2 regions of the Variovorax sp. LG9.2 genome follow, and region 2 is predicted to be linked to the other one. Evidence: riboswitches for the same ligand, from Rfam matches in the RefSeq annotation. Region 2 holds a riboswitch; the other holds the start of a gene.
The links. A riboswitch is a leader RNA that binds a small molecule or an ion and turns the genes downstream of it on or off. The one in region 2 is predicted to bind thiamine pyrophosphate.
Positions count from the first base shown of each region.

Region 1: another riboswitch for thiamine pyrophosphate. It lies ahead of thiC (phosphomethylpyrimidine synthase ThiC); the one in region 2 lies ahead of QN413_RS06770 (TonB-dependent siderophore receptor).

Region 1 covers NZ_JASJXB010000008.1:39,441-53,701, reverse strand. Annotated here, with positions in the region: gene QN413_RS10510 (DEAD/DEAH box helicase) at 1-652, shown strand, start outside; partial or broken gene QN413_RS10505 (phenylacetaldoxime dehydratase family protein) at 729-1,361, opposite strand; gene QN413_RS10500 (carbon-nitrogen hydrolase family protein) at 1,505-2,575, opposite strand; gene QN413_RS10495 (helix-turn-helix domain-containing protein) at 2,768-3,730, shown strand; gene QN413_RS10490 (hypothetical protein) at 3,814-4,029, shown strand; gene QN413_RS10485 (universal stress protein) at 4,044-4,487, opposite strand; gene QN413_RS10480 (C40 family peptidase) at 4,552-5,025, opposite strand; gene QN413_RS10475 (Coq4 family protein) at 5,048-5,776, opposite strand; TPP riboswitch at 5,946-6,048, shown strand; gene thiC (phosphomethylpyrimidine synthase ThiC) at 6,128-8,023, shown strand; gene QN413_RS10465 (FAD-dependent oxidoreductase) at 8,036-9,073, shown strand; gene thiS (sulfur carrier protein ThiS) at 9,070-9,357, shown strand; gene QN413_RS10455 (thiazole synthase) at 9,374-10,228, shown strand; gene QN413_RS10450 (bifunctional hydroxymethylpyrimidine kinase/phosphomethylpyrimidine kinase) at 10,225-11,913, shown strand; gene QN413_RS10445 (fumarylacetoacetate hydrolase family protein) at 11,870-12,820, opposite strand; gene QN413_RS10440 (extradiol ring-cleavage dioxygenase) at 12,817-13,725, opposite strand; gene QN413_RS10435 (aldehyde dehydrogenase family protein) at 13,738-14,261, opposite strand, start outside.
Region 2 covers NZ_JASJXB010000005.1:37,401-51,661, forward strand. Annotated here, with positions in the region: gene QN413_RS06770 (TonB-dependent siderophore receptor) at 1-2,070, opposite strand, end outside; TPP riboswitch at 2,134-2,243, opposite strand; gene QN413_RS06775 (DUF1428 domain-containing protein) at 2,318-2,680, opposite strand; partial or broken gene QN413_RS06780 (MFS transporter) at 2,873-3,037, opposite strand; gene QN413_RS06785 (VOC family protein) at 3,059-3,493, opposite strand; gene QN413_RS06790 (NAD(P)/FAD-dependent oxidoreductase) at 3,591-4,661, opposite strand; gene fdxA (ferredoxin FdxA) at 4,619-4,948, opposite strand; gene QN413_RS06800 (sulfate adenylyltransferase subunit 1) at 4,989-6,335, opposite strand; gene cysD (sulfate adenylyltransferase subunit CysD) at 6,335-7,288, opposite strand; gene QN413_RS06810 (phosphoadenosine phosphosulfate reductase family protein) at 7,316-7,948, opposite strand; gene QN413_RS06815 (DUF934 domain-containing protein) at 7,945-8,352, opposite strand; gene QN413_RS06820 (nitrite/sulfite reductase) at 8,349-10,127, opposite strand; gene QN413_RS06825 (hypothetical protein) at 10,546-10,809, opposite strand; gene QN413_RS06830 (alpha/beta hydrolase) at 10,991-12,538, opposite strand; gene QN413_RS06835 (transglutaminase family protein) at 12,714-13,637, opposite strand; gene mnmC (FAD-dependent 5-carboxymethylaminomethyl-2-thiouridine(34) oxidoreductase MnmC) at 13,660-14,261, opposite strand, start outside.

The DNA of each region.
Region 1 (14,261 bases), on a different contig from region 2:
CCACCGCATCGGTCGTACCGGCCGTGCAGGGCGCGATGGTTTGGCCATCACGTTCGCCGAATTCCGCGATCGCCGCAAGATCATGGACATCGAGCAGTACAGCCGTCAGCAGTTCAACTCCGAGACGATTCCCGGCTTGGAACCGCAACAGCGCATGCCGCAATCGCGCCCGCCGATGGGCGAGTTCCGCGGCGGTGCCCGCGACAGCCGTGACAACCATTCGCGTGACCGCAAGTTCGGCGGCGGTGGTGGCGCTGGCGGCCATCGTGGTGGCTTCGGCGGCAATGGCGGCGGCTTTGGTGGCGGCAGCAGCAACTACGCTGGTGCGACCGGCTTCAACGACCGCGCTCCGCGTGGTCCGAGCGCACCGGGCCCGCGTGGCAACTACCAGGGCAACAGTGGCGGCAACAGCGGCTTCGGCGGCGGTAACAATGCCGGCTTCGGTGGTGGCGCTCGCGAAGAAGGCGGCGGCTACGGTCGCAAGCCCGGATTCGGCGACGGCGCACCGCGCGGTGGTGCTGGCGGTGGTCGCAGCGAGGGCTTCGCGCCCCGCGGCGCAAGCGCTGGTCATGGTGCAGGCCACGGTGGTGCCGGCAAGGTGTTCGTTCCTCGTGAAGCTGCCAAGCGCGCTCCGTTCAAGCCGACGCGCTAAACCGAATGTCAGCGCCCGCAATGGCGCTTGATCGAAAGGCCCGCCCTCGCAAGACGGCGGGCCTTTCGTTGTCTACTCAACTCGCATGTTGCAAGCCGTTCATGAGTCCGGTGCGTGCATGGCAGTTGATGTACTCGTAGCGCTGCTCGTCCGCCTTCAAAACCGAGACCTCGTGATACACGCGCAGCTTGACCTGGAACTCGAGCGCCTGCACGTAGCGCATGAAGCCGCCGAAGATCGCCACGTGCGTCGGATGCGATTCGGCCCAGCGTTCCATGTCTGCCAATGACCGCCAATAGCTGAGACCGAACGACTTTTGCAGTGGCGCACCCGCGGCGTCGAGATGGGTCATGTAGCGGTTGCTGTAGCAGCCGATCGACAAACCCCGGTCGCGCAGAAAGTCCATGCCTTCGCGCAACACGGGCTCCATTTCTTCGACATACATCGTGCGTTCCGTGCCCGCGGTGTCGGTCCATTCCTGACCGGAGCGGATCATCGCGATGTTCTGGTGACCAGCGACTCAAACGCGCTGGCCTGGCAGCGGCGCTCCGGCCACGACCGCGCGCGAGCCCGACGGCGACATCGCATCGGTCTGCGACAGTGGAATGCGGTCGCGCATCGAGCCCCAGTAGCCGTGCTCCTGCAGTTCGCCGCTGAGTTCGCCCATGACCATGCCGACGCCTTCGAAGCGATCGGGCGTGTTGAACATGGTCTCGTAGTGCTCGACACGCGGCGATGCGATCGGGGTAGGGCGGTGCGTAGTCGTCCTCGACCCGGCGATGCCGTGTACGCGGACACTTCAAATGCTCTGCGATGGCGGATTCCATGCGTTGCTCCGTGGCTCGGTTCCGGTCAGGCAGCGAGCGGGACGCGCGCGCTCTGCAAGATGGATTCCGCGGCAACGGCGGGCGAAGGGGCGACCGGCGCAGCCACCTCGAACGCACCCGATTCGCGCTCGGCCGTCCGCTCGAAAACCACCGCCTCACGCCGTGTCTTGTTCAACAGCAGGCGCGTGACGTCGGGTCGCGAGTAGTGCCCACTCGGATCCCCCGCCGCCTTGGCGAGCGAGATCATTCCGAGGTCGATGTCGGCGATGACCAGGCCTTCCTGGTCTTCCGGGAGATTGGTTCCCATTGGCGAGCCGTCCGGGCCGTAGATGAGCGCAAAGCCGCCTCCGGTGAGCAGCATCTGCTTCTTGCCCGCGTCGGTGCACAGCAGGTCGCTCATCGCCGGCGACACGGTGGCACAGGGTGCGATCACGAAGCACTGGCCTTCCGCCGCGTAGACCTGGCTTGCCGCGTTGTTGACCTCGGCTCCAAGCGCGTATGCGCCGCCGCGGTAGAGAGAAAAGCTCGGCCATGCGCCGCAATGGATCTGCTCGTTCTGCGCGTACATGGCGTACTTGCTGAGCGGTTGCAGATGCTCCCAGCAGCAGAGCGAGCCGATATTGCCGATCGCTGTTTCGCACACCGTCAGGTCGGAGCCGTCGCCTTCGCCGAACACCGTGCGCTCGACGTGCGTGGGCTTGAGCTTGCGGCGCGTCTGCACCGTGTTGCCCTGGTCGTCGATCAGCATCTGCGCAATGTAGAGGCTACCGCCAGCTTTCTCGCTGTAGCCTGTGGACAGCCAGATCTTGTGCTTGCGCGCCGCATCGCGGAGCCGGTCGAAGTCGGGTGAGCCGACCACCAGCGAGTTGTCGTTGTAGCGCTGCACGAACTGCATGCCCCACGCTGGTGAATCGAGCCAGATCCACCACGGATAGCCGGGCAGCCAGGTCTCCGGAAACGCGATGAGCTTGACGCCTTGCGCGGCAGCGTCGGCCATCAGGTCGATGGTCTTGTCGATGGTGCCGTCGAGGTCGAGGAACACCGGCGCCGCCTGCACGGCAGCGACGCGAAACTTGGGATGGGCAGCACGGGGCATGTTGGTTTCTCCTGGCGGGTTGGAAGGATCGGCCGCGCCGTGCGCTTCGGGTTTGCGCGATGGCATGCGGGTTGCTTGAAGCGTAAGTTCGCCGCCAGCAAACACTTTGTCCGACACGCGCGGCGTTCTTGTTCCAGCGTGGCAGAACGCATTTCGAGAACGCACTTCTGGAGCGCACTTCGGGACTTATCCATGAATCAATTGCTCAGCACCGACGCGGTTCCCCGCAACCAGCGACTCGCGTACTGGACCGACATGATCTGCAACGTCTACGTGCAGCTCGGATGCGATCCGGTGCGCCCGGACGAGGCAGGCAATTTCGAAGGCAGCATCCGGCAGCACACGCTGCCCAGCCTCGACGTGTCGGTGGTGACGTCGAGCGCACAGAACGTGACACGCACCGCAGGCCACATTGCGCGCTCGTCGGACGATTATTTTCTGGTGAGCATCCAGGCGAAGGGCAAAGGGGTGGTGCGGCAAGACGGCCGCGACGCGGTGCTGTCGGCCGGCGACTTTGCGCTGTACGACAGCACTCAGCCCTACGAGTTGCGCTTCGACGATGCGTTCGAGCAGATCGTGCTCAAGCTGCCGGGCGAGCGTCTGCGCAGCGAACTGCGCAACACCGAAACACTGACCGCCACGACGGTGTCCGGCCGTGAAGGCGCCGGGCACCTGTTGCTCGGCATGATTCGGACGCTGCGAGAAGACATCGACACCTTGCAGCCGGCTTCAGCGCTCGCCGTGGCCAACGGCGTGCAGAGCATTCTTGTCGCGGGTCTGCAGACCTTGCCGGCGGCGCGCGCACCCGGCCTCAGCAATCTGACGGCCTATCACTTGGCGCGCGTGAAGCGCCGCATCGACGAGCAACTGGCCGACCCGACGTTGTCCGTGAGCAGCCTGGCCGCCGAGCTCGGTGTGTCGGCCAGCCACATCCATCGGGTCTTCAAGAGCGAGCCGCTCACCGCCTCGCAATACATCTGGGAACGCCGGCTCGAAGCATGCAGCAAAGACCTGCTCGAGCCACGACTGGCGGGGCGCCCCGTAGGCGAAATCGCCTATGCGCGAGGCTTCAACGACGCCGCGCATTTCAGCCGCGCGTTCCGTGAGCGCTTCGGTCGGTCACCGCGCGAGTGGCGTAATTCACGGATGCAATGACGCTGAGGCGCACAGCCCGCTTTTAGCCCTCAGCCGTGCGAAAGTTCCCTATTTGTAACTAATATGTAACTGACAATCCGGGCATGACACAACCCGACCAACTCACAGATCAAGACCTCATCGCGCGCACCTTGAACTGGCGCCGCGCGGTCATGCATGGCGACGAGGGGGCACGTCATGTGGCGCAAGCGCACGAGGAGGAAGCGCGACGTCGCTTCGCCGGCGCCACGACCATCAACGGGACGTTGGAGGCGTTGGAGCCAAAGCGCAAGCCGTTGTGGCAGCGGTTGCTTCCTTGATGTTCAGATGAGCTTCAGCGCAGCACCAGCACCGGCAGAGAAGAGTGCGTGAGCACATGCTGCGTCTCGCTGCCCAGCAGCAACCGCTTCAACCCCTTGCGGCCATGGGATGCCATCACGATCAGCTCGCTGCGATGCTTGCGTGCCGCGCGGATCACCGATTCGGCCACCTGATCGGAACTCATGGTCGCGGTCTTGATGTCCACGCCTTTGGCCTCGGCGGCCGTAACGATGTCGTCGAGCACGGCTTGCGCGGAGTCGGCCCAGCGCTTTTCGGTGGTTGCGATCTCCTCGGCAGAAAACGCCATCGCGCCATCGAGGTAGCTCGTCGGATAGCGCGGCACGACGGTCAGCGCGACCAGTTGCGCGTCGTGCAGCGCCGCCAGCGTGATGGCAGCGCGCACGGCCTTCTTCGACAACGTAGAGCCGTCGGTGGCTACAAGAATGCGTTTGAACATGGATCGATCCTCAAGTGTCTGGCGCGATCTTGCGGCCGAGCGATGTCATCGGGTTTGACGCACATCAAAGCCGCCGCACCTTGAGCGTCTGCCGCGACCAGTAAGGACCGTCGAGCCGGTCGAGCCGTACTTCACCACCAGTCGAAGGCGCATGCACGAAGCGCCCTTCACCGACGTAGATGCCGGCATGCGTCGGCCTTCCGCTTCCGAAAAGCACCATGTCGCCGGAGCGGAGTTCGCGTGTCGCTACCGGATCGCCGAAGTCGGAGAGTTGCGCCACCGTGCGCGGCGGCGTGGCGCCCATGCGGGAGCGGTAGACATAGCCGATGAGGCCGCTGCAATCGAAGCCGCCTTCGATCGTATTGCCACCATATCGATAGGGCGTACCGACCAGACCGAGTGCATGGATCGCGATGTCGTTGGCTTGCTCCGATGACAGCGCGGCGCGTGGCGCGCGGGGCGCTGAAGTTTGCTGACTGCCACAACCCGCGAGCAATGCGGCGGCCAGGAGAAGCGCCGAGCCGGGCAGCCGCCGCATAGGCGTCATCGAACGAGCGCCATCAGGCGAGATGCTCGGCCAGCACGCCTTGCGCCGACACATAGCGGGTCGGAGGCGCGATGCCGAGGCGTTCGCGCGCTGCGGGGAGCGGCTCGTGCAAAAGCAACTCGTAGTCTTCACCCAGTAGCCACGCCGCCTTGCGGCCGTTGCGCCAGCCTTCGATCACCGCACGCGCGAACACGGAATTTCCAGTCACGCGCAGACTCTTCAAGGAGGCAGCCAACGCAATAAAGGCCCAGCCCAGTCCGCCCGATTGGGCGAAGCTGAACGCGACCAGCGCCGCTTCACCCAGACTCTCGTCGGCCTTGTAGCCGGTGAGCACGTGCCAGATGTCGTGCACGTCGCGCGTGCGCCTTGCGCTCCATGCGTAAGGGTCTTCGACCAGCGGCTCACGTTTGAGATTGGATATCTCTGCCAGACCGGCGGCGCTGTATCCGGTTCGTTCAAGAAACGCGCGGTACTCGGCGCCGACGGTGCCCGGCGCAAAGCTCGCGATGAAGGCCGGATCGGAGAATCGCTCCGCTAGTTCGACGCGGCGGTAGGCAAGCTTTCTGCCAGCCGGCGTGTGCATCAAGCGAGCGTAGTTATGGCGCGGTGCCGGGCCGTTGAGCGCTCGCATGATGACGAACACCTGTGTCGTGTCGTTGCCATCGGCGAGCAGCTTGCGAATGGCGCCGAACGCTGTCGGGAAGTCGCGTTTGTACGGTGTGGGAGATGCTGAAGTCGTCATGGTTTTTTCTTGAACAGCCCACAGCGCAATCACTGAGAAGTCACTGAGGAGACACCGTGCAGTCTCGCGGTCTCCGGGCAGGACTTATTTTCACCGCCCCAACGTTGCGGTGGAAGACCGTCAGGCGGGGCATTGCTGGTTGACTTCCGCGCGCACCATGCCCAGAATCGGCCCCGCTCCGGGGTGCACGCAAGCGCGTGCTGAGATGGTCAGTCCGAACCCGCGAACTTGATCTGGTTCATACCAGCGTAAGAAGAGCTGCGACTCCCCTGTGTGCCCGTCCGCCGATGACGGGCGCTGTCCCGGAGCCATCGCGGAGCACCCGTTGTCTTGCAACCAGGAGTGCCCCGCATGAATGCCATCGACAAGTTCGCGTCTCTTCTCGCGCTCACCCGCGAACCCTTTCCCGCTTCCACCAAAGGCATCATCGCCGGCAGCCGCCCAGACCTCAACGTGCCGGTGCGCGAGGTGGCGTTAACCAATGGCGAGCGCGTCTCGCTCTACGACACCTCCGGCCCTTACACCGATGCCACGATCGACATCGACGTGCGCCGCGGACTGCCGAGCGTGCGCGATATGTGGGTGGCCGAGCGCGGCGACACCGAAAGCTATGAAGGCCGCCTGCATCTGGCGCTGGACGACGGGGCGACGCATGCCGACCGCGATGCCCAGCGCATTGCCGAATTGCGTGCCGGCGCCGCCTCGTTGCAACGCACGCCACGGCGCGCCCGCACCGGTGCCGGCCAGAGCGGCAACGTGACGCAGATGCACTACGCGCGGCGCGGCATCGTCACGCCCGAGATGGAATACGTCGCGTTGCGCGAGAACGGCAAGCGCGAATGGATGGCGCCGTACATGGCCGATGCGGCGCGCGAAAAACGCCTCGCCGGCAACCCGATGGGCGCGAACATTCCCAAGATCATCACGCCCGAGTTCGTGCGCGACGAAGTGGCCCGTGGCCGCGCCATCATCCCGGGCAACATCAACCATCCCGAAGTCGAGCCGATGGCGATCGGGCGCAACTTCAAGGTCAAGATCAACGCCAACATCGGCAATTCGGCAGTCACCTCGAGCATCGAGGAAGAAGTCGAAAAGCTGGTGTGGTCGATCCGTTGGGGCGCAGACAACGTGATGGACCTGTCGACCGGCCGCAACATCCACACCACGCGCGACTGGATCGTGCGCAACAGCCCGGTGCCGATCGGCACCGTGCCGATCTATCAGGCGCTCGAGAAGGTGAACGGCGTGGCCGAAGACCTCACCTGGGAGATCTACCGCGACACGCTGATCGAGCAGGCGGAACAAGGCGTCGACTACTTCACCATCCATGCCGGACTGCGCCTGGGCTTCATCCATCTGACGGCGGGGCGGCGTACCGGCATCGTGTCGCGCGGCGGATCGATCATGGCCAAGTGGTGCATCACGCACCACAAGGAAAGCTTTCTCTACACGCACTTCGAAGACATCTGCGACATCATGAAGGCTTACGACGTGAGCTTTTCGCTGGGCGATGCGTTGCGCCCGGGCTGCGCATCGGATGCCAACGACGAGGCCCAGTTTGCCGAACTGCACACGCTGGGCGAGCTCACCAAAATCGCCTGGAAGCACGACGTGCAGACCATGATCGAAGGACCGGGCCACGTGCCGATGCACTTGATCCAGGCCAACATGGACGAGCAGTTGAAGACCTGTCACGAAGCGCCGTTCTACACACTCGGGCCGCTGACCATCGACATCGCGCCGGGCTACGACCACATCGCGAGCGCCATCGGCGCCGCCATGATCGGCTGGGCCGGCACCGCCATGCTGTGCTACGTCACGCCCAAGGAACACCTGGGCCTGCCGGACCGCGACGACGTGAAGCAGGGAATCATCGCCTACAAGATCGCAGCCCACGCGGCCGACGTGGCCAAGGGCCATCCCGGCGCACGGGCGCGTGACGATGCGCTGTCGCAGGCGCGCTTCGACTTTCGTTGGCAGGACCAGTTCAACCTCGGTCTCGACCCCGACACCGCTCGCGAATTCCACGATGAGACCTTGCCCAAAGACAGCAGCAAGGTCGCGCACTTCTGTTCCATGTGCGGCCCGAAATTCTGTTCGATGAAGATCACGCAGGAGGTGCGCGAGTTCGCGGCACTGCGCGGCCTGACCGAAACACAGGCGCTCGATGCGGGCATGGCCAGCAAGTCAAGCGAGTTCAAGGCAGCCGGCGGCGAGCTCTACATTCCGATCGTGCCGCAGGCCTGAGTGGCGCCTTCCATGGCGCACGCCAAAAGCATGGGCATCGCCGGTGCCGGGCTGCTCGGGCGCTTGCTCGCCTGGCAGCTGTCGCGCGCCGGCCATGCGGTGACGGTGTTCGATCCGGCCGACGACGCGGTAGCGCGCTTCAACGGCCAGGGTGCCGCCGGCTTCACCGCGGCCGGCATGTTGAGCCCGCTGGCCGAACTCGACAACGCGACCGCCGACATCGCCGTGCGGGGCCTGCGTTCCATTGGGCTTTGGCGCGACATCGTGCGGCAGCTTCCGGGGCCGCCGCACTTCGCGGAACGCGGCAGTCTGATGCTCGCGCACCGCGCCGACAAGGGCAGCGCCGAGCGCGTGCTCGCCCGCCTTGGCAACCACGAAGTCGCCGGGCTGATGCCGGCAGAGACTCTCGATGCAGCCGCATTGGCAGCGCTCGAACCGGCGCTCGCCAGCGTGGCGCATGCATGGCTGCTGCCGGGTGAAGCGCAGATCGACGCTGCCGCCGCGATGGCGGCACTGCACGACGGCGCGGCCGGTGTGCGCTGGTGTTGGCAGCGCCGCGTGACCGACCTCGAGCCCGGCGCCCTGCACGTCGAGAGACTCGGCTGGCAGCGCTTCGACACGGTGTTCGACGTGCGCGGCGTGGGCGCGCGGCCCGCCTTGCCGGTGCGCGGCGTTCGTGGTGAAACTGTCTGGCTGCATGCGCCGGGACTCGGGCTGACGCGGCCCGTCCGACTGCTGCATCCTCGGCACCGCGTCTATGTCGTGCCGCGGCCCGGTGACGTTGTCGTCGTGGGCGCGAGCGAGATCGAAAGCGAAGACCGTTCGCCGGTGTCGTTGCAAAGCGCGGTCGAGTTGATGGCCGCGGCGCACAGCATCCTGCCCGCGCTCGCCGAAGCCCGCATCCTGCGGCTCGACCGTAACCTGCGACCCGCATTACCGGACCATGCGCCGGTGGTGGAAGTGCGCGACGGACTGGTGCGCATCAACGGACTGTTCAGGCATGGCTGGCTGCTGGCGCCAGCGTTGGTGGAAGAGGCGCTTGCTGCATGAACGACATGACTGACATGAACGACCTGAACCGCGTGACCGACGCCACCCAAACCGACATGCATACCGGCAAGCCCATCGCAACGATCACCGTGCAACTCGACGGTGCACCTCGCGAAGTCGCTGCCGGCATGACGCTGGCTGCATTGATGCAGTCGCTGGGCCACGCGCCGCTGGCCATGGGCACGGCCATCAACGGCGACTTCGTGCCGCGCGGACAACGCGACCGGCGCGTGCTGCAAAGCGGTGATGTCGTGCTGTTTTTTCAACCCATCGTCGGCGGCTGAGCCGGGGAGACTTGTGATGACAGAACAACCCACGCAACCCGCCGCCACTGCATCCGACGACTTCTGGACGGTCGATGGCGTGCAGATGCGCAGCCGCTTCTTGCTCGGCACGGCCGGCTATCCATCGCCGCACACGCTGCGCGACGCCATCGCTGCCGCTGGTACGCAGGTCGTCACCGTCGGCCTGAAGCGGGCGATGGCAAGAACGGATGGCGGCGGTGGCGACAACGGCTTCATGACGATCGTGCGCGAGGCACTGCTGCGACAGGGCGCCCGCCTGTTGCCCAACACCGCCGGCTGTCGCACCGCACGCGACGCGGTCACGCTGGCGCACATGGCGCGTGAGATGTACGACACCCGGTGGATCAAGCTGGAGGTCGTGGGCGACGAGCACACGCTGCAGCCCGACCCGGCCGAACTGCTGGTCGCTGCACAGACGCTGGTTCGCGACGGCTTCGTAGTGTGGCCGTATTGCACCGACGACCTCGTCACCTGCCGGCGATTGCTCGATGCGGGTTGCGCCGTGCTCATGCCGTGGGGCGCGCCGATCGGCTCGGGGCAGGGGCTGTTGAACCCCTGGGCCCTGCGCACCTTGCGCGAGCGGCTGCCCGACGCGACGTTGATCGTCGACGCCGGCCTCGGTGCGCCCTCGCACGCGGCATTGGCGATGGAGATGGGCTTCGACGCGGTGCTGTTGAATTCTGCGGTCGCACAAGCGCGCGACCCGGTGCGAATGGCCGGTGCGTTTCGGCATGCCGTCGAGGCCGGGCGCGGTGGCTGGCAAGCCGGCGTCATGGCACGGCAAGACTTCGCGGTCGCCAGCACGCCGGTGGGTGGGCAACCATTTCTGATCGGCGAGGTCGCGCGATGAGGCCGCCGGTGATCTGGAGCATCGCCGGCACCGACAGCGGCGGCGGCGCGGGGCTGGCAGCCGATCAGCGCGCCGCCGATGCCTTCGGCGTGCACCTGTGTCCGGTGGTGGCGGCTGTCACCGCGCAAAACTCGCGCAGCGTCGCGCGCATCGAGCCGCTGCCGGTCGCGTGGCTCGACGCACAACTCGAAGCACTCGCTGCCGACATGCCGCCGCTGGTCATCAAGACCGGTTTGCTGGGCGGTGTGGCGCAGATCGAATGCGTGGCGCGCTGGATCGACCGGCTGCGCCGCGATCACCCGGTCGGGTTGGTCGTCGACCCGGTGCTGGCGGCCAGCAGTGGCGCGCCGTTCGCCGACGCGGCCGTGTTGCAGGCCTACCGTGCGCTGCTGCTGCCGCGCGCCACGGTCGTCACGCCGAACGTGCGCGAGGCGCATCGTTTGTTGGAGGCGCAAGACAGCGGCCTTGGCGATAGCGATGACGCTGGCCGCAGCGACGTGCCGGCACTCGCCCGACGACTGCGCGCGTGCGGCGCTGCGGCGGCTTGCATTACCGGCGGCGACAGCACGGACCATGTGCAGAGTGCGCAGCGTGAGGCACTCGACTGGATCGACACCGAGCACGCCGCCGGCTGGCTCGCATCGCCGCGTGTCGACACGACGCACAACCACGGCACCGGCTGCACTTTCGCGAGCAGTGTTGCCGCAGCGTTGGCACTCGGCTACGTCGCGGCCGATGCGCTCGTCCTTGCGAAGATGGCGACCACGCAGGCGCTCCAAAGCGGTCATGCGGCAGGCACCGGCGCAGGACCTGTGATCGCACGGCCGGGCTTTCACGCCGACCCTGCGCTGTTGCCGCGCATGTCGTGGGGCGAGGCGGCCTGCTTCGCGGCACCACGCCGCAGCGACGATCCGTTGCTGGGTCTCTACGCCATCGTCGACAGCGCCGAACGCGTGCGACAGGTGCTGGCCGCCGGTGTGCGCTCGGTGCAACTGCGCATCAAGACGCCGCCGCTGTTCGATGCCGCGAATCCAGCCCAAGCGCCCGACGCGCGCTGGACGGCGATGCTGCGCGACGAAATCGCGCGCAGCGTGGCGGCTTGCCGCGCGGCGAAGGCGGAGTTGTTCATCAACGACCACTGGGCGCTGGCGCAGGAGTTGGGCGCCAGCGGCGTGCATCTCGGGCAGGACGACTTACTGGCGCTGGGTGAGGCGGGTCGCGGCGAGCTGCTGCGCAGTGGACTCGCACTCGGCATCAGTTCGCACAGTCTGTGGGAGCTGTGCCGGACCCGTGCCCTGGCGCCGCGCTACGTGGCGTGCGGGCCGGTGTGGCCGACGCTCACCAAAGACATGCCGTGGCGCCCGCAAGGGCTGGACAACCTGCGCTGGTGGAACGCCATGGCCGGTGCGCCAGTCGTTGCGATTGGCGGCATCTTGCAGCCGGGGCAGGTGAGTGAGGCGGCCGCGTGCGGTGTGTCGGGCGTGTGCGTCGTGCGCGCGTTGGGTGTCGACGCGACGACCACCGTGCCGGTGCTGGCGACGGCATTGCGCGAAGGCGTCGCAACCACGGCATTGAAGAAGCACAAGCGACCGGAGCAAGCTCAGCAAGAGTCGCTGCTGCCCCTGCCGCACCCGAGCCTGCCTAACGGTTGGGGACTTGCGCCGCCGCCCGGTAGTTGTCCTTGAAGCGATCCGGCACCCGCGGATCGTGACCCATCGCCACGCGCCGCACTTCGTCTGAATCGGTCGGTGCGTGGCCGACGCCGAGGGCAGAAGCGCGTGGCACCGAGCCCGCGACCACATGACTGGTCAGCCGCCCGATGCCCGTGATGTCCACTTCGACGGTGTCGCCCGGATCGACCGATCGTGAATGGCACGGCGTGCCGGTCAGCACCACGTCGCCGGGCATCAGCGTGATGTGGCGTGCAATGTCGGCCACCATGTAGTGCGGTCCCCAGACCATCTCGTCGCCGATGTGGGCCTCCTGAACGAGCAGGCCGTTGCGGTAGGTGCGCAAGGTCTGGTCGAAGATGTTGACGCCGGTCACCAGGCCCGGGCCGATCGGTAGCATCCCGTCGGCGCCCTTCACGCGCAGCATCGAGCCCTGGTCGGTGTCGCGAAAGTTCTGCAGTCCCATGTCGAGCGCCGGTGCGAAGCCGAGCATGTAGTCCCAGGCTTCGTCGGGCGTCACGTTGCGGCATACCTTGCCGATGACGACGGCGAGCTCGCCTTCGTAGTTGAGGTAGCTGCAGTCGGCAGGCTTCACGAGTTCACCGCCGTGCGCGTTCATCGCGGTCGGCGGCTTGGTGAAATAGGTCGGCGTCTCCGTCGGCTTGGCCTTGTTGCGCGTCTCCATGCCGCGCGAGCTGTACGACAGGTGCACGCAGATGATCTTGGTCGGCTCGCACGGTGGCAGGTGCGTGACATCGGCCAGCGCGACGTCGCGACCGTCGTCGAGTCGCAGCGTGTCGCCGTCGATCACGGTGCCCCAGTATGGCGAGCCATGGCTCAGCACACGGCGGCGCTCGACCCGCGGGCCGCGCATCACCGCTGGCAGTTCCGCGAACGGAAATTCGTGCAGGTACTTGCTCATGCCAAAGCCTCTTGCGTTGTCTTCGCCTCGGTGGTCTCGATGTCGAACCACATGTGGACGTTGCCGGTACCGCGTGCGTTCTCGTAGTCGGACAACGCGGTCCCCTTGCTGCGGCAATCGGCGCCACCGAGCGCACCGATCATCTGCAGGTAATGGCCGCCAAAACCTTCCCACGGCAGCGGGCGAAACTTGCTGTCCCATTGGTCGAGGACGAGGTCGTGCCGTCCTTGCGCAAGCAGCGCGATCGCTTCCTTGTCGGCCGCCACGTTCGATGGCCGTGACACGTTGGCCTCGTGGTACATCCGCGGATGTTTCTGCACCCAGTCGATCTCATTGAACTTGTGACTCAGCGCCCCTGAAGCCAGCAGCACCACGCGCTCGCCGATGTCGGCGCCCATGCGCCGGATCGCCTCGCCGACAACGCGGCCCGACTCGAGGTAGTGGCGCGGCTGGCAGTTCTGGCAGGTGCTGACAGACACCACCCGCTCACCGTGCACAAGCTTGTTGACCACGTTGATGGTCGCGTAGTGCCGCGGCAACGCTTCGTCATAGATCGCCTTGCTCATCACGCCCTGTTCCACCGCGACCTCTTCGATGAGCTCCGCGAGCGCAGGCGATCCGCGGTAGTCGTAGTGCTGGCCGTGCAGGTACCAGGGCATCTCGTCGGATGTGTAGGTGCCTTGCATGTGCGCACCGCCGTCGATGAGGTGATAGCCGGTCGTGAACCAGTGCGTATCGAACAGCACGAAGGTGTCGGGCCGTACCGCGTCGATGCGGTCGCGCAGGCGCTGGTAACCAGCGATCAGGTCCGAGTCCGCGCCGTCGCCCATCTTCACGCGGAAGTCGTCGTCCTGCATCAAGCCGGGGTGGTGCGACACCAGTGCGGCGCCGACGATCTGTGCCATGTCGTTCTCCTTTCAACGGTGGCTGAAGCTGGCCTTGAAAGGCTTCTTCGGCACCACGACGTCTTTCACGTCGCAGAAAAATTCGAAGCTCCAGTCGCCACCTTCGCGTCCGACACCGGAGCGCTTGATGCCGCCGAACGGCGCCGCCAGATCGCGGATACCGAAGGAGTTGACCCAGATGAAACCGGTCGCGACCTGCATGGCAATGGCGGTCGCATGCGCCACCTCTCCGTAGCAGACACCGCCGAGGCCGTAGTCGGTTCCGTTGGCCATCGCGATGACCTCGGCGTCGTCGTCGAAGGTCTGCAGCGTGAGCACCGGGCCGAAGACTTCGTTCTGCACGATCTCCGAATCCTGCTTCACATGAGTGAGCATGGTCGGCTGGAAATACTGCGCGCCGAACGGATGCATTGCGCCGCCCCACAGCAACTCGGCGCCGTCGGCTACGGCACGTTCGACGAACGCTTTCACGCGCTCGACCTGGCGCGGATGAATGATGGGGCCGACTTCCGTTGCAGCCTCGCGCGGATCGCCGA
Region 2 (14,261 bases):
GTTTTCAACGCCTACGGTCCAGCTCGTGTTCACGTTGTTGAGCTTGGTGTCGTAGCGCAGCGCGGCGTCGAAGCGGGTCCACGACGGCAGCTGGATCGATCCGTCGGGCAGCACGTTGCGTCGGCCTTCGTGCGACATCAGCAGTTGCGTGCTCAGGCCAGGCACGGCGGCGAACTGGTAACCGACCAGCGCGCGCACTACCTGGTTGGGCACGTTGGTCGGATGCTGTCCGTTGGCGGCAGGGTCTAACGTGCTGTCGCGACGCTTGGCGTCGATCAGGGTCACGCCCCCGCCAAAGCGCCACGGCCCGGTGGTCCATTGCGCATTGGCTTCGAGTCCGCGGTGCACGGCGCGGCCGTCGTATTGACCGTTGCACAACGCGCCGCTGGCGTCGCAGCTGTCGAGGTTGGTCATCGGCCGCGAGATGTCGAAGTACGCCACTTGCCAATTAAGGGCGCCGTCCGCCACGTTGCCGCCGCCCTTCAGGCCGATCTCCCACTGCTTGGAGGTGAGGGCGGGCAAGGCTTCGCCGGCATTGCTGTACTGCGACGCCCTGTTCGGCACGATCTCCGACTCGACGCCTTTGCCCCAGCTCACATAGCCGAGCAAGCCGGGCTGAAACGCGTAGCTGGCCGCGACCCACGGGGTGGTGATGTTCTGGCTGTACTGCGTCGGGTCGGAGCCGTCGGTGCGCACGCTGCCGCGACTGAGGTGCGTGTAGCGCACGCCGAGCCATGTCGTGAACTTGTCGTTCCAATGGATGGCGTCTTGCACCGTGTACTCGGTCGAGCGCTCGTCGCGATTGGTGTTGGGGATGTCCATCGTCGGGTCGGCCGGCACCACCGCCGTACCGAAGATGTTGCCGGTGCCGACGTAGTTGTAGGCCTGGTCTTCGAACCGGTTGCGCACGCGGCTCTGCAAGATGCCGAAGCCGAGCTCGTGCTTCACGCTGCCGGTCATCACGTTGCCCTTCAGGTTGACTTGGCCGGCGGTCAGTCGACGTCGTTCGTTTTCGCTCCTGAAGTCGTAGAAATCGAAGGTGCCGTCGGAGCAGTAGCGGTCGTAGTTGCCTTCGGCGCTGCAGCCAAAAGCGTAGGCCAGGCGATCGTCGGTCTTGAGGCGCTGCTGGCCGATCTGCGCACTCCAGCGCCAGTCGGCGTTGATGGCCTGCGTGAAGCGAAGGCTGCCGGTCAGCGCATTGAATACCGAGGGTTGGGACCACGGCTGGTTGTTCAGGTTGAGGCGCGGATTCGGCACCGGAGGCAACACGTTGCCGAGCAGGCTGTAGCCGTTCTGGCTCGGCTGCGCCTTGTGGCTGTATTCGATCTCCGCTTCGAACAACGAGTCCGGCGTGATGCGCCAATCCGCCGCGAGCGAAAAGAGGTTGCGGTTGCCGTCCAGGTTGTGCGTAGGCGGCTTCAGGTTTTCGTTGACGGCATTGAGCCGGTAGCCGAACTGCTTGTCGTCGCCAAAGCGGCCGCCGAGGTCGACCGCGCCCAGCACGCTGCCGCGGCTCGTTGTTTCGATACGCACTTCGCGCAGGTCTTGCGATGTCGGCCGCTTGACGACGTAGTTGACCAGCCCGCCGGGGGCGCTGGTGCCGGCCTGGATGCCGCTGGTGCCGTGCAGGATCTCGACGCGCTCCTTGTTGTCGAGCGGAATCGACGTTTCGGCGCTGATGGGCAAGCCCTCGCGCCGGTAGTTGAAGCGGTTGTCCAGCACGAAGCCGCGCACCGTCAGATAGTCCCAGTAGCCGGCCGCGTTGTAGGCATCTGTCACCGACGAATCGAACTTTGTGAGGTCGGCCAGTCGGCGTGCGCCACTGTCCTGGATCTGCTTGCTGCCGATGACAGTTGCGGTGATGGGCAACTCGCGCAAAGGCACGTCGCCGAAGCCGCTGATGTCCGCTTGCACCGGTGCGGTCTGCTCGTTCACGGTGATGGCGGGGAGCGTGGTTTGCGCCTGGGCGCTCGCGGCCGCGATCAGGAACAAAGTGGCCAACGCCTGGGGAACAGGCGCAGTGCGCCATCGGGGGCCAGACTTCTTCTGGGCGGAACTGCGGGTTGCCATGACGTTCTTCCGACGTGATGGCAGGTCGGCTTGCGGAGCTTTCTGCAGACTGAGAGAAGTGCTGCGGCCCTGGACATGCTTCCCTGCGCGAGGATTACCTCAATCAGGTTCAAAGGGACTTTCTCAGTCTCGGCGCAGAAAAGATCAGCGCTTCAACACCCCTAGCGGCCTTGCGCTGGAACGCAAGGTGACCGGATTCTAGCGACAGAAAAGCAAGGGCGAGTCGTGATGCGACCCGCAAGCCCTATCAGAGTTCGACGAGTGTCTTGAAGCCGCCCCAGATCATGCGTTTGCCGTCGAACGGCATCGCCTTCGGGTCCATCATGTCAGCCAGTCGCGGGTCTTTCATGACCTTGGCGTTGACGGCGTCGCGCTGCTTGCGCGAGCTGAAAACGATCCACGAGAAGACGACCGTTTCATCGTCTTTCAACTTCACGCTCTGCGGGAACGACGTGAGCTTGCCGGGCTTCACATCATCGGCGACACACTCGATGGACTCGAGCGCGCCATGCTCTTTCCATATCTTGCCGGCCTTGCGCGCGAGGCGCCGATAGGCATCCAGTTTGGCGGTTGGAACCGGAACGACGAATCCATCGACATAGCGAGCCATGGCAGAACTTTCTGAACGAGGGTTGAAAGGGGAACTTGAAGAGTTACTGGATGGTTGCCGTCATGAGGACGGGGTGGGTGACGAGGAGGGCGATGCCGCGGCCGACGGCGAGGCGGTGCGCAGCCACACCGCGCCGATCACACCGGCCGCCGCCGCGAACAACGCGCCGACCGTAAATGCCTGTCGGTAGCCCGCATTGACGACCCACACCAACGACGTCTCGGAGAACTTGAGATCGGCGCGGATCGAAGGCAGCGCGACATTCACGATGGTCGTGTCGAGCACGATCATCAGCACGCCGAGGCACAGAACCATCAGCGTGAGCCAGCGCTTGCGCGAGTCGAGCGAGCTGCTCATGCGGGGAATGCCGCTCATGTGTCAGTTCGGCGATGTCGGATCGGACAAGCCGGCGTTGACCATCCACGGCGTACCGAAGCGGTCGACCGTCATGCCGAATGCTTCGGCCCAGAAGGTCTTGCCGAAGGGCATGCGCACCTGTCCGCCCTCCGCCAGCGCGTCGAACACGCGCTTTCCTTCGGCGACATCCGGGTAGGTGAGGGTGACGGTAAAGCCCTTCATGCCGTCGTATGGCATGCCGGAACCGTTGTCCGATGCCATCAGCACCTGGCCATCCACCACGAGTCGCGCATGCATGATTCGCTCGGCAGTACCGGGCGGGAATTTGGTGGCGTCGAAGTCGGGCATTTCGGCGTGCGTCACCATCATTTCGAGCTTGCCGCGAAGCGCCTTCTCGTAGAAGCGCATGGCTTCGGCGCAGTTACTTTCGAAGAAGATGTAGGGCTGGATGTTCATGGCGATGCTCCTTGAGTTAGGGAAAAAGATGCGGGGAAATGTTGACGTTGCAGTTGGCGGCGGGCCCTTTTCGTGGAGACGCACTCCATGCACCGGTTCAGCGCGGGTGATCAACACCCAGCAGGGTGTGCAAACGCGTGCTGGTCGTCGTGTACTGCAGCGGGATCGACTTGCCCGGAAACACGATTTCGGCTGCGCCCCAGGCCGCCAGTGTCGCCTCGTGAAACCCGCAGACGATGAGCTTCTTCTTGCCTGGATAGGTGTTGATGTCGCCGACAGCGAACACGCCGCGTTCGCGGGTTTCGAACCTTGCCGTATCGACCGGCACTTGCTTGCGTTCGAGCGCCAGTCCCCAATCGGCAATGGGCCCGAGCCGCGGCGAAATGCCGAGGCAGCCGATGAGCGCATCGAGTGGCAGATCGACTGTTTGCGCGTCGGGTGTCGTGATCCGCAGACGGCGCTCGTCGAACGCAGTCGGTTGACCGACGCTGAAGCCGAGCTTGCCATCGTCTACCAGCATGCGAAAGCGGGCGACGGTGGCTTCTTCGGCCTGAAACCCGTCGCGGCGATGCAGCAGCGTCACGCGTTGCGCAATGTCGATCAGCCGAATGGCGGTGTCGAGCGCAACGTCGTCACCACCGTTCACCACCACCGTCTTGCCGGCAAAGCCAGTCAGCGATTCCGGGTGATAGAAAAGCCGTGTGCCTTCGAATTGCGCGATGCCGTCGATGGCGATGCGCTTCGGCACGAAGGCGCCGACACCGCCTGCAACGAACACGGTTTTCGCCAGAAATGCGGTGCCGTTGGAGGTGCTCAAAAGGAAGCGGTTGTCCGCCTGCCGTTCTAGCGTCGCTACCTGCTCGCCGAAGTGAAACTCCGGCTTGAACGGTGCGACCTGCTGCAACATCGACTGCGCAAGTTGACGGCCGCTGGTAACTGGCGTGCCTGGAATGTCGTAGAGCGGCTTGTCTGCATAAAGGGCCACGCATTGCCCACCCGCAGCAGGCAGCGCATCGACGATGTGGCAGGAGATTTCGAGCAGGCCAAGTTGGAAGGCCTGAAACAGCCCGACCGGGCCGGCGCCGATGATGAGGGCGTCGGTCTCGATCGGCGTGCCGAGAGTGGTCAGCGCACCAGCTCCCCGATCTTGTCGGTCTTGTCTTTCCAGTCGTCGGCGTCGGCCGGCGGCGGCTTGCGCTTGGTGATGCTCTTCCAGCCGTCGGCCAGTGCCAGCTCGGCATTGAGCTTGATGAAAGCCAGCTGGTCTGCCGGCAGGTCTTCTTCGGCGTAGATCGCGTTGACGGGGCACTCGGGAATGCACACCGCGCAATCGATGCACTCGTCCGGATCGATCACCAGCATATTGGGACCCTCACGGAAGCAGTCGACGGGGCACACGTCCACGCAGTCGGTGTATTTGCAGCGGATGCACGATTCGGAGACGACGTGTGTCATGTTCTTTTGAGAGGCAAAGCGATCGGGGAAACCCTGAATTTTAACTGGCGGGTTGCACCAGCACTGCAGCCGAGGTCTTGTTGGTGGCGGTGTCGACCAGCACCAGCGAGCCGAGGGCGCGCGATTGCGAAAACGGCAGCACAGCGAGCGGCTGTTGCAACGCCAGCACGATGTCGCCGATGGCGTTGGCTTCCAGCTGCGCAGTCGGCTCGGATTCGAGCGTCGTGATGTTCACTCGGTCGATGATGCGAGCGACCTTGGCCTTGACCCAGCGATGCCCTTGCAGCGCCCAGTAGATGCGGCCGGCCACCAGCGGTTCATCGTCGAGCCAGGCGACGGTGGCGGTGATTTCCCGCACCGGCTCGAAGGCGTCGGGCGCCAGCAGCCAGTCGCCGCGCGACACATCGAGTTCGCGATCCAACACGATGCCGGCGCTGTGGCCCGCATGCACGGTCTTCGGCTGACGCGTGTGGCTCAGCACCTGCGCAACGGTCGCGGTCTGGTTGCTCGGCAGCACGGTCACGCGCTGGCCGGGCTCGACGTGGCCGCTGGCGACCCGGCCCCAGAAGATGCGGCGGCCTTGCGAGGTGTCGGCCGATGACGAGAACTTTTCGACCCACTGCACCGGAAAGGCAAACGGCACGGCTTCGTCTTGCGCGGTCACCGGCAGTTGCTCTAGCAGTTCGAGCAGGGTCGGACCGCTGTAGCCGCACCAGTCGGCGCGCTCGGTGCAATGCGTCGCGACGTTCCAGCCCTTCAGCGCGGAGATCGGCACGATGGCCGCGACCGCCACACCGGCCGCTTCGGCAAAGCCGTTGATCGCCGACGAGATACGCTCAAAGGCGAGATCGGCATCGTCCATCGCGTCGAGCTTGTTGACCGCGAAGACGATCGACTGCACGCGCAGCAGGTTGCACAGCAGCGTATGCCGGCGGGTTTGCGGCAGCAGGTCCTGCTGGACCACTTCACCGTCGAGCACTTCGCCGGCCCATCCCAGCTTGGTTGCGTCGACCAGCACCACGGCGGCGTCGGCGGCCGAAGCGGCGGTCACCATGTTGCGGGTGTATTGCTCGTGTCCGGGCGCGTCGCCGATGATGAACTTTCGCTTGGCAGTCGAGAAATATCGGTAGGCCACGTCGATCGTGATGCCTTGCTCGCGCTCGGCCGACAAGCCATCGGTCAGCAACGCAAGGTCGGTTTCACCACCGCGCTGCACGCCTGCCAGCTGGTCTTGCAGCACGGTCTTGCTGTCGACCAGCAACCGGCCGATGAGCGTGCTCTTGCCGTCGTCGACGCTGCCGCAGGTAATGAAGCGCAAAGCCGTACCGGTGTCGCCCGCGTGGTTCTGGACTTCGGTCAAGTCAGATGCGAGGGTCGTTGCGTTCATCAAAAGTACCCGTCTTTCTTGCGCTTTTCCATGGAAGCCTCGGACGTCATGTCGTCCATTCGCGTGGCGCCGCGCTCGCTGACATTCACCGTCAGCGTTTCGATGACGACATCACCCGCATCGGCTGCCAGGCTGGCGACCGGGCAGGTGGTCGTGATGTCGCCCACGGTGCGAAAGCGCACGTCGCGGACTTCGACATGCTCGCCGGCGCGCGGCGGCGTGAGTTCGGTCACCGGCACCAGCAGGCCGCGGCGCTCGACCACTTCACGCTTGTGCGTGTAGTAGATCGAAGGCAACTCGACGTTCTCGCGCTCGATGTACTGCCAGACGTCGAGCTCGGTCCAGTTGGAAATCGGAAAGACTCGAAAGTGTTCGCCGGGTGCGTGCCGCGTGTTGAAAAGCGTCCACAACTCCGGGCGTTGATCTTTCGGCTGCCACTGCCCGAATGAATCCCGGTGCGAAAAGATGCGCTCCTTGGCACGCGCCTTTTCTTCGTCGCGCCGGGCACCGCCGATGAGCGCGTCGAAGCGGAACTCTTCGATGGCTTCGAGCAGCGTGACCGACTGGTGCGCGTTGCGCGACTCGCCCGCATGCGCCAGACGCACGGTGCCGCGCGCCATCGAATCTTCGACGCTGCGCACGATCAACTCCGCGCCGAGTTCATTCGCACGGTGATCACGAAAGGCCGTCACTTCAGGGAAGTTGTGGCCGGTGTCGATCATCAGCAGCGGATAAGGAATGCGCCCCGAGCCGAACGCCTTTTCGGCGCACTTCAACAGCACCAGCGAATCCTTGCCGCCTGAAAACAAGAGGGTGGGACGCTCGAAGGCGCCGGCGACTTCACGCAGGATAAAGATCGTCTCTTCTTCGAGCGCATCGAGTTGGGTGTTGGAAAGGCGCGCGGGAGAGTGCATGTCGGGGAGCAGCAGATCGGCTTCGGTACGGGCGTTCATCGGGAGGGGCTGTTCAAGGTTGCGACGTCAATGCGCGAGGTGCAGACCACACTCGCGGTTGTCTTCGCCCTTGGTCGGGTCCACGTAGTCGAAGTTGTTGGGCAGGCCATGCGCCTCGCAGTATTCGTACAGGTCTTTCGACGACCAGTGAAGCAGCGGCGCGAGCTTGATCAAGCCATCCGGATTGAGGCTGACGGGGTCCATTTGTGCACGCACGGCGGTGTCGGTGGCACGCAGTGCGGTGAACCAGACCTTCGGTGCGGTCTCGCGCAGCGCACGCGCGAAGGGCTCCAGCTTCACCTCTTGCGTGAACGCGGCATGGCGCGGGTCGTCCAGCGCGGGCGTCGGGCCGTCCACTGCTTCGCGATGCGCACGCGAACGGCGCGGCAGGTAGATGTGCAGATTGAGCCCCAGCTGCTTTGTCACTTCATCGGCAAATCGGTAGGTGGCCTCGGTGTTGTAGCCGTTGTCCATCCAGATCACCGGCACGTCGGGCTTCGCGCGCGTGACCATGTGCAGGATCACAGCTTCGAAGGGGCGGAAATTGGTGGTGACGATCGCGGGCTGGCCCAGGCCGATCGCCCAGTCCACGAGGCCCTGGGCATTGCGGCCGAGTTCGGCGTTGACATGCTGGAGGTCGAGGTCGAGGTCGGTGTTCATGTCGCGAAATGCGGCGCGGTGTGTATTGCGTCGCCCTGATAGAAGCCTGAGAAACGTTCGAACTGGCGTTGCGCCGCGGAGGCGTCCACGCCTTCTTTCAATACCGCGCTGCTGAAGCCGGTGCGCTCCATTTGCACCAGCTGGTCGATCAGCACGTCGCCGGTGGCGCGGATGTCGCCCTTGAAGCCGAGACGGCGGCGCAGCAAAAAGGCCTGGCTATACGCACGTCCGTCGGTGAACTTGGGGAAGTTGAGGTCGATGCGCTCGACGTCGGCCAGGCACACCTCGATCGCGAGCGGATCGGCATCGTTGGCGAGTTGCATGACCTTGGGGTCGCCGTCGTCGACATGGTCTTCGTTGGCGACGAGCTGCAATGTGTACTTCGTTTGGCTGGAGGCGGTCATGCAGTGGCCTCCACCTTGAAGCGCGCACCGTTGGCCGACGCCTTGAACGGGTCGTGCCCGACGCGGCGCAGCGTGTCGATGAAAGTCTCGCCCGCATTGCGCGTGTCGCGGTAGGTGCCGAGCACCGCTTCGATCACCTCCGGCACCTCGGCTGCGGAGAAGGAAGGGCCCACCGCCTTGCCGGCCTGCGGCGTGCCGCTGAGCTTGGAGCCGTCGGAGCCGCCGAGCGAGACCTGGTACCACTCCTTGCCGTCCTTGTCGACGCCCAGGATGCCGATGTGGCCGCTGTGGTGGTGGCCGCAGGAGTTGATGCAGCCGCTGATGTGCAGATCGATTTCGCCGAGGTCGTCGAGCTCGTCGAGGTCTTGATAGCGCTCGGTGATGGCTTCGGCGATAGGGATCGAGCGCGCATTCGCGAGCGCGCAAAAGTCGCCGCCGGGGCAGGCGATCATGTCGGTGAGCAGGCGCACGTTGGCGCTGGCAAAGCCGGCTTCGCGAGCGTTGAGCCACAGCGCATGCAGGTCTTCGGCATGTACCCAAGGCAGCACGACGTTCTGGTCGTGCGTGACGCGTGCTTCGCCGGCCGAGAAGCGGTCCGACAGCTGCGCGATGGTGTCGAGCTGGTCGGCATCCGCATCGCCCGGCGCCTGGTGCAGACGCTTGAAAGACAGCGTGACCGCGCGCAGGGCGGGGTTCTTGTGCGGTGCCACGTTACGTGCCAGCCAGCGTGCGAACTGCACATCGTCGGCCGCGTGCTTTTGCAGGTCGATGGCGGTTTGCTCGGCGCTCTGCAGCACTCGCGTGGCCAACGTCGGCGGGACGAAGGTGGCGGACACGCGGTCGTATTCGGCCTGCGTGATGGTGTGCGGCGCACCGTCATGCTCGACGATTTGCTTGTACTCGGCCTCGACATCGTCGATGTAGCGCTGGCCTTCGGCCTTCACCAGGATCTTGATGCGTGCCTTGTAGATGTTGTCGCGCCGGCCGTAGCGGTTGTAGACCCGAACCACCGCCTCGAGGTAATTCATGATCTGGTCCCACGGCAGGAACTGGCGCAGTACGGTGCCGATGATCGGGGTGCGGCCCATGCCGCCGCCGACCTGAACGCGAAAGCCCAGTTCGTCGGCATCGTTCTTCACCAGATGCAGGCCCACGTCGTGCCAGCCGGTGGCGGCGCGGTCTTCGGTGGCACCGGTGATGGCGATCTTGAACTTGCGCGGCAAAAAGGCGAACTCGGGGTGCAGCGTGCTCCACTGCCGCATGATTTCAGCGAAGGGGCGCGGATCGGCAATCTCGTCGATGGCGATGCCGGCGCGCTCGTCGCTGGTGATGTTGCGAATGCAGTTTCCGCTGGTCTGGATGCCGTGCATGTCGACCGACGCCAGGAGGTCCATCACATCGGCGCTCTTGGCCAGAGGAATCCAGTTGTACTGAACGTTCTGGCGCGTCGAAAAGTGCGCATAGTGCGTCGGCAGTTTCAACGTGCCGAGCTTGCCTTGCGTCTTGAGTGCCGTCTTGTAGACCTCGGCCTCCGGCTCGTCGTATTCGCGCGCGATGCGCGCCAGTACGCGAATTTGCCTGCTCGACAGTTCGCCGTAAGGCACGGCTACGCGGAGCATCGGCGCATAGCGTTGCACATACCAGCCGTTTTGCAAGCGCAGCGGCTTGAACTCGTCTTCGGAGAGTTTGCCGCCTTGCCAGCGTTCCAGCTGGTCGCGGAATTGCGCTGCACGCAGGTGCACGAACTGACGGTCGAATTCTGTGTATTGGTACATCGTGATAAACGTTCTGGGGGCGATCGTGGTGCCACGGTCCGCTGCAACCAGGGAGCCCGGACTTTAAAAGCACGCCTTATGGAAGCAAACTATTTTTTGGTTCGCGCCTTATGCGGATAAGCATATTCTTCAACGCCCATGCGGGTTGCCGGACGATTCGGGGCGCGCTTCGGATAAGAGAGCGACGTGCTGAGGAAAGACTCGGGTAAGGAATCGCGGCGCGCATCGGCACCGGATATTAGCGAGCGCGCGGCAAGGGCGCGGCGAGCGGGTGTCGACAGCGACCGCTGACTGTCGTCAGCGTCTGTCGCTGGACATGGATCGGCGATCGATTGGACAGCGCGCAAAACGGCCTCTCCGGTCGAGTGCCCGATCGAGGCCGATCAAAGCAAGGTGCGCTCTGCGGCGCACCGGCAATTCACTGAAGCGAGGTCGGCGCGAAGTCGATGCGGGGCTGTTCGAAGTCGAGCACGGGTGGCAGCGGGCGGCGGTCGAGCACGCGGGAACTCAAGCGGCGCTGCAACGCGGTGGTGCCCGCCATCAGTGCCAGGCCGTGGCTCGGCAGCGGGCCTTCGGCGGCAGCGACCGCACGACAGGCTGCACCGTCCTGGCGCTGCAGGATCCAGTAGTAGTGGCCAGGAATGGGTTCGTCGACGATCAGGGCTACTCGGTCGGTGTTCACGTCTTGGTCCTTTCGGGGGCGTTCAGGAAGAACATCGGTTTTAGTTCTGCCGTCCGAAGGGGACAAGCGCATTAGTTCACATTTAGTAACTATTGCAATATTTGGAGAGGATTGCATGTGTAGCGCTCAATGAAAAAGAGGCCGAAAGGCCTCTTTTTTTCGCTATCGCTTCAAGCGACGTTCATGGGGGGCAAGTGCCGCCGGGCGAAGCCGCAATCGCACCCCGAAGTGCAGCCACGTTTGGATTGGTGTCGTCGTTCGGGTTCGTTGTATTACGTGTGTAGGTGCAGCCATACGCCGGTGCGGCGACAGTTGCCGCGGTCACCACATCGTCGCCGCCTGGCTTCACGCCGTCACGTTCCCACTTGATCATTGCGTCGAAGGTTTCGGCCATTTCCGCAGTGGTGAAGTCGCAATGCGAAGCGCCGCGAACCGCGCGCTGTACCAGCCATGTGCTGTTGCCGTTGGCCGCCACGCGCTGCTGGTAGATCTGCTCCATGCTGAAAGGCACGTAGAAATCGCCGAGCGTGTGGAGCGTGACCACTGGAATCTTGAACTGCCCGTTGGTCTTCGGAATCCAGCGCAGGCCGTCGGTGCGAAGCCGGTTGGCGTCGACCGCCGCGGTCAGCTTGAGTGCCGAAGCGTTGAGCGTTGTCGAGCCTGCCGCGTCGCCATCGATCGTGTAGGTCAAACGGTTGGTGTCGATCACGCTCTTGTTCAGGATGCCGTTGATGGTGCCGTCGCCGCCAAAGACGCCGATGACGATCGGGAAGGTACCGCCGTAGGCGAAGCCCACCGCAGCGATCGGACGCTCGCCACCGGTCAGGTTTTTCACCACGCTCTGGTACTTGACGCCGACACCCGCGGTTGCGGTCACCGGAGCGGTTGGGAAGCTGGGGGTGAACAGCGTTCCAACCACCTGCGCAGAAATGTCGGTCCAGTTGAGGAACGGATATTTCGGCAAGCTCGCTTCGACCTGCGCAGTCACCTGCGCGCCGGCAAAGTAGTCGAACAACTCGGTGTCGCCCAGCACGCCGCACATCGGCGCGGCGCCGTTGTACTTGACCTTGTTGTTTTCGGTCGCATAGGCCTCGTCTTCAATGGCTGCCGCAGTGATATGGCCGCCCATCGACACGCCCGTGATGTAGATCTTGCTCGGCGCGGCAAGCGTGCGATTGTTGGCCGCAGCGATCTTGTTGAACCCGAGCGCCAAGGCGTTGGTGTCTTCGATGCCGGCGCGCACGTCGTAGAAGTTCTTGCTGTAGCTCGACGCGGCCCAGGCGTATCCGTTCTGGATCAGGTAGCGCCGGATGCCCGGATTGTCGACAGTCAGTTGATTGCCTTGACCGCGGTAGCCGTGCGCATACATGACCAGCTTGCCGTTCCAGTTGGCCGGCACCTCGACGCGATAGAGCGCACCGCCGAGCACGCCTTGCCAGCGGCTGGTCGTCGTGTTGACGACCGTATCGGACGGGTCCACCACGAGCGCAGCAAAGGTCGTCGCGGCTGCATCGGCGGGCGAGGGTGCAAACGAAGTGCGGCTATCTTGCAGGCGCTTCTCCTCGGGGGCCGGTGCAGGGGCAGGTGCGGGCGCAGGGGCCGGTGCGGGTGCAGGCGTTGGCGCTGCTGCGATGGGAAGGGGACCGTTGTAACCACCACCGCCGCCGCCGCCGCAAGCGGCAAGGGACAGCGTTGCAATGACGAGAAGCGGGATGCGCTTTTTGCTCATGAATGTCTCCGTACTTTGTGTTGTTGTGCCGTTCGGCGGGGTGAGCGTATGGCGCACCAAAATCAACGGAGCAGGGACTTTCCCTGAGGTGGTATCGCGCGCGCGACAACGCGGCGGAGTCGGCCTTTCGTCCTACGAAACTTTTATCGAACCCTTACGTGGTCTGCCTGAAAAATCAGTGCCGGCGGCGCGTCACGACGACCGTTGCTGTCATTCCTTCGTACGAGTCGGGCGCGCCGAACCAACTGCCGGCAATGGGCGCAGCTTGGGACGGATCGCGCGCCACTCCGACTCGGATCAACTGCGCGCTGCCCATCAGATTGTTGGTCGGGTCGTAGGCGACCCAGCCCGCGCCCGGAAGGTACGCGTGAAGCCATGCGTGCGTAGAGCCGGCTCCTGTGGTGGCGCTGATACTGCCGGCCGCCGGACCCGCTGCCGCCGCCTCGATGGCGCGCGAGTCGAGCGCTGCGTCGTACAGATAGCCCGACACGAAACGCGTCGCCACGCCCAGCCGCCGTGCCGCCTCCATCATCAACAGCGCGTAGTCGCGGCAACTGCCGCTGCCGAGCTGGAGCGTTTCGAGCGGCGTCTGCGTGCCTTCTTCATCGCGCGCTGCATAGGTCAGGCTCTTGCCGATGTGCGCGTTCATGCGCGCCAGCACATCGCGCGTGCTGTTGGGTGCGTCGGTCTGCAAAAACTGGTGCGCCCAGCGAATCAACTCGCCTTGCGGGTCGTCGTGGTGCGGACGCAGGTAATGCTCGAGGTCGAGCCGGTCCTGGACCGAATAGGCAAAGGGCAGGAACTCCGCCGCCGGGTGCAGCACCAGCTGGTCAAGCAGCGACGGCACCTGTTCGATGGTGAACGAGCAGACGATCTTTAGTTCGGTCGCCTCTCCCAGCGGCTGCACCAGCGCAACCGAGTTGGAATGCGGGTCTTGAATCAGCCGGATGTTGGCGCCGAGGCTGACCTTGAGGTCGGTCGCCAGCACACGCAGATCGTGGCTGTCGCGCGGGCGGAACATGATCCGGTGCAAGCCGAAGGTGACGGGCTTGTTGTAGCGGTAAGTGGTGGTGTGGGTGATGTCGTAGCGAAGGGCCATCCCGCATTCTCACGCTACACCCTCAGTCCTTGACCGGCTTGGCGAGGCGCCGTGTGTCGAGCGCCCTTGCCAGCGTCGTCGGCAAAGGAAGTGGCTCGCCGTGCCAGTGGGCTGCGAGGAGTTCGGCGCAGAGGGCGGAGAAGGTGAGGCCGCGCGAGCCCATCGCGGTGCTGACCCAGACGCCGGGCCAGCCTGCTTCATCGAGCGGGCCGACGAGCGGGCGGCGGTCGGACGAGGCGCAACGGATGCCGACCCATGCGTTGGCTGCGGCGACGTCGAGCGATGCTGCGGCGCCTGGGTGCAGGCGCGTCAGCCGATCGCTGTTGCGTTCGGTGTCCGATGCGTGCGGTTCCAGATCGACGCTGTCGCGATCGAAGGTGGCGCCGGCAAGCCAGAGCGAACCGGTTGCTTCGGCATCGGTTGCCGGCACGCGCGCGATCAGATGACCGTCGCCGTTGATTGGCATGTCCGGCAGATCGGCATCGTGTGGCGCGTGGCCCCATGCAACTTGGCCACGCACCGGTTGCAAAGGCAATGCAGGCGCGAGGGTGCGGCTGTCGATGCCGGCCGCGATGACCACGCGATCGGCCTCGACCAAGATGTCGCCGCTCGCATCGACGAGGC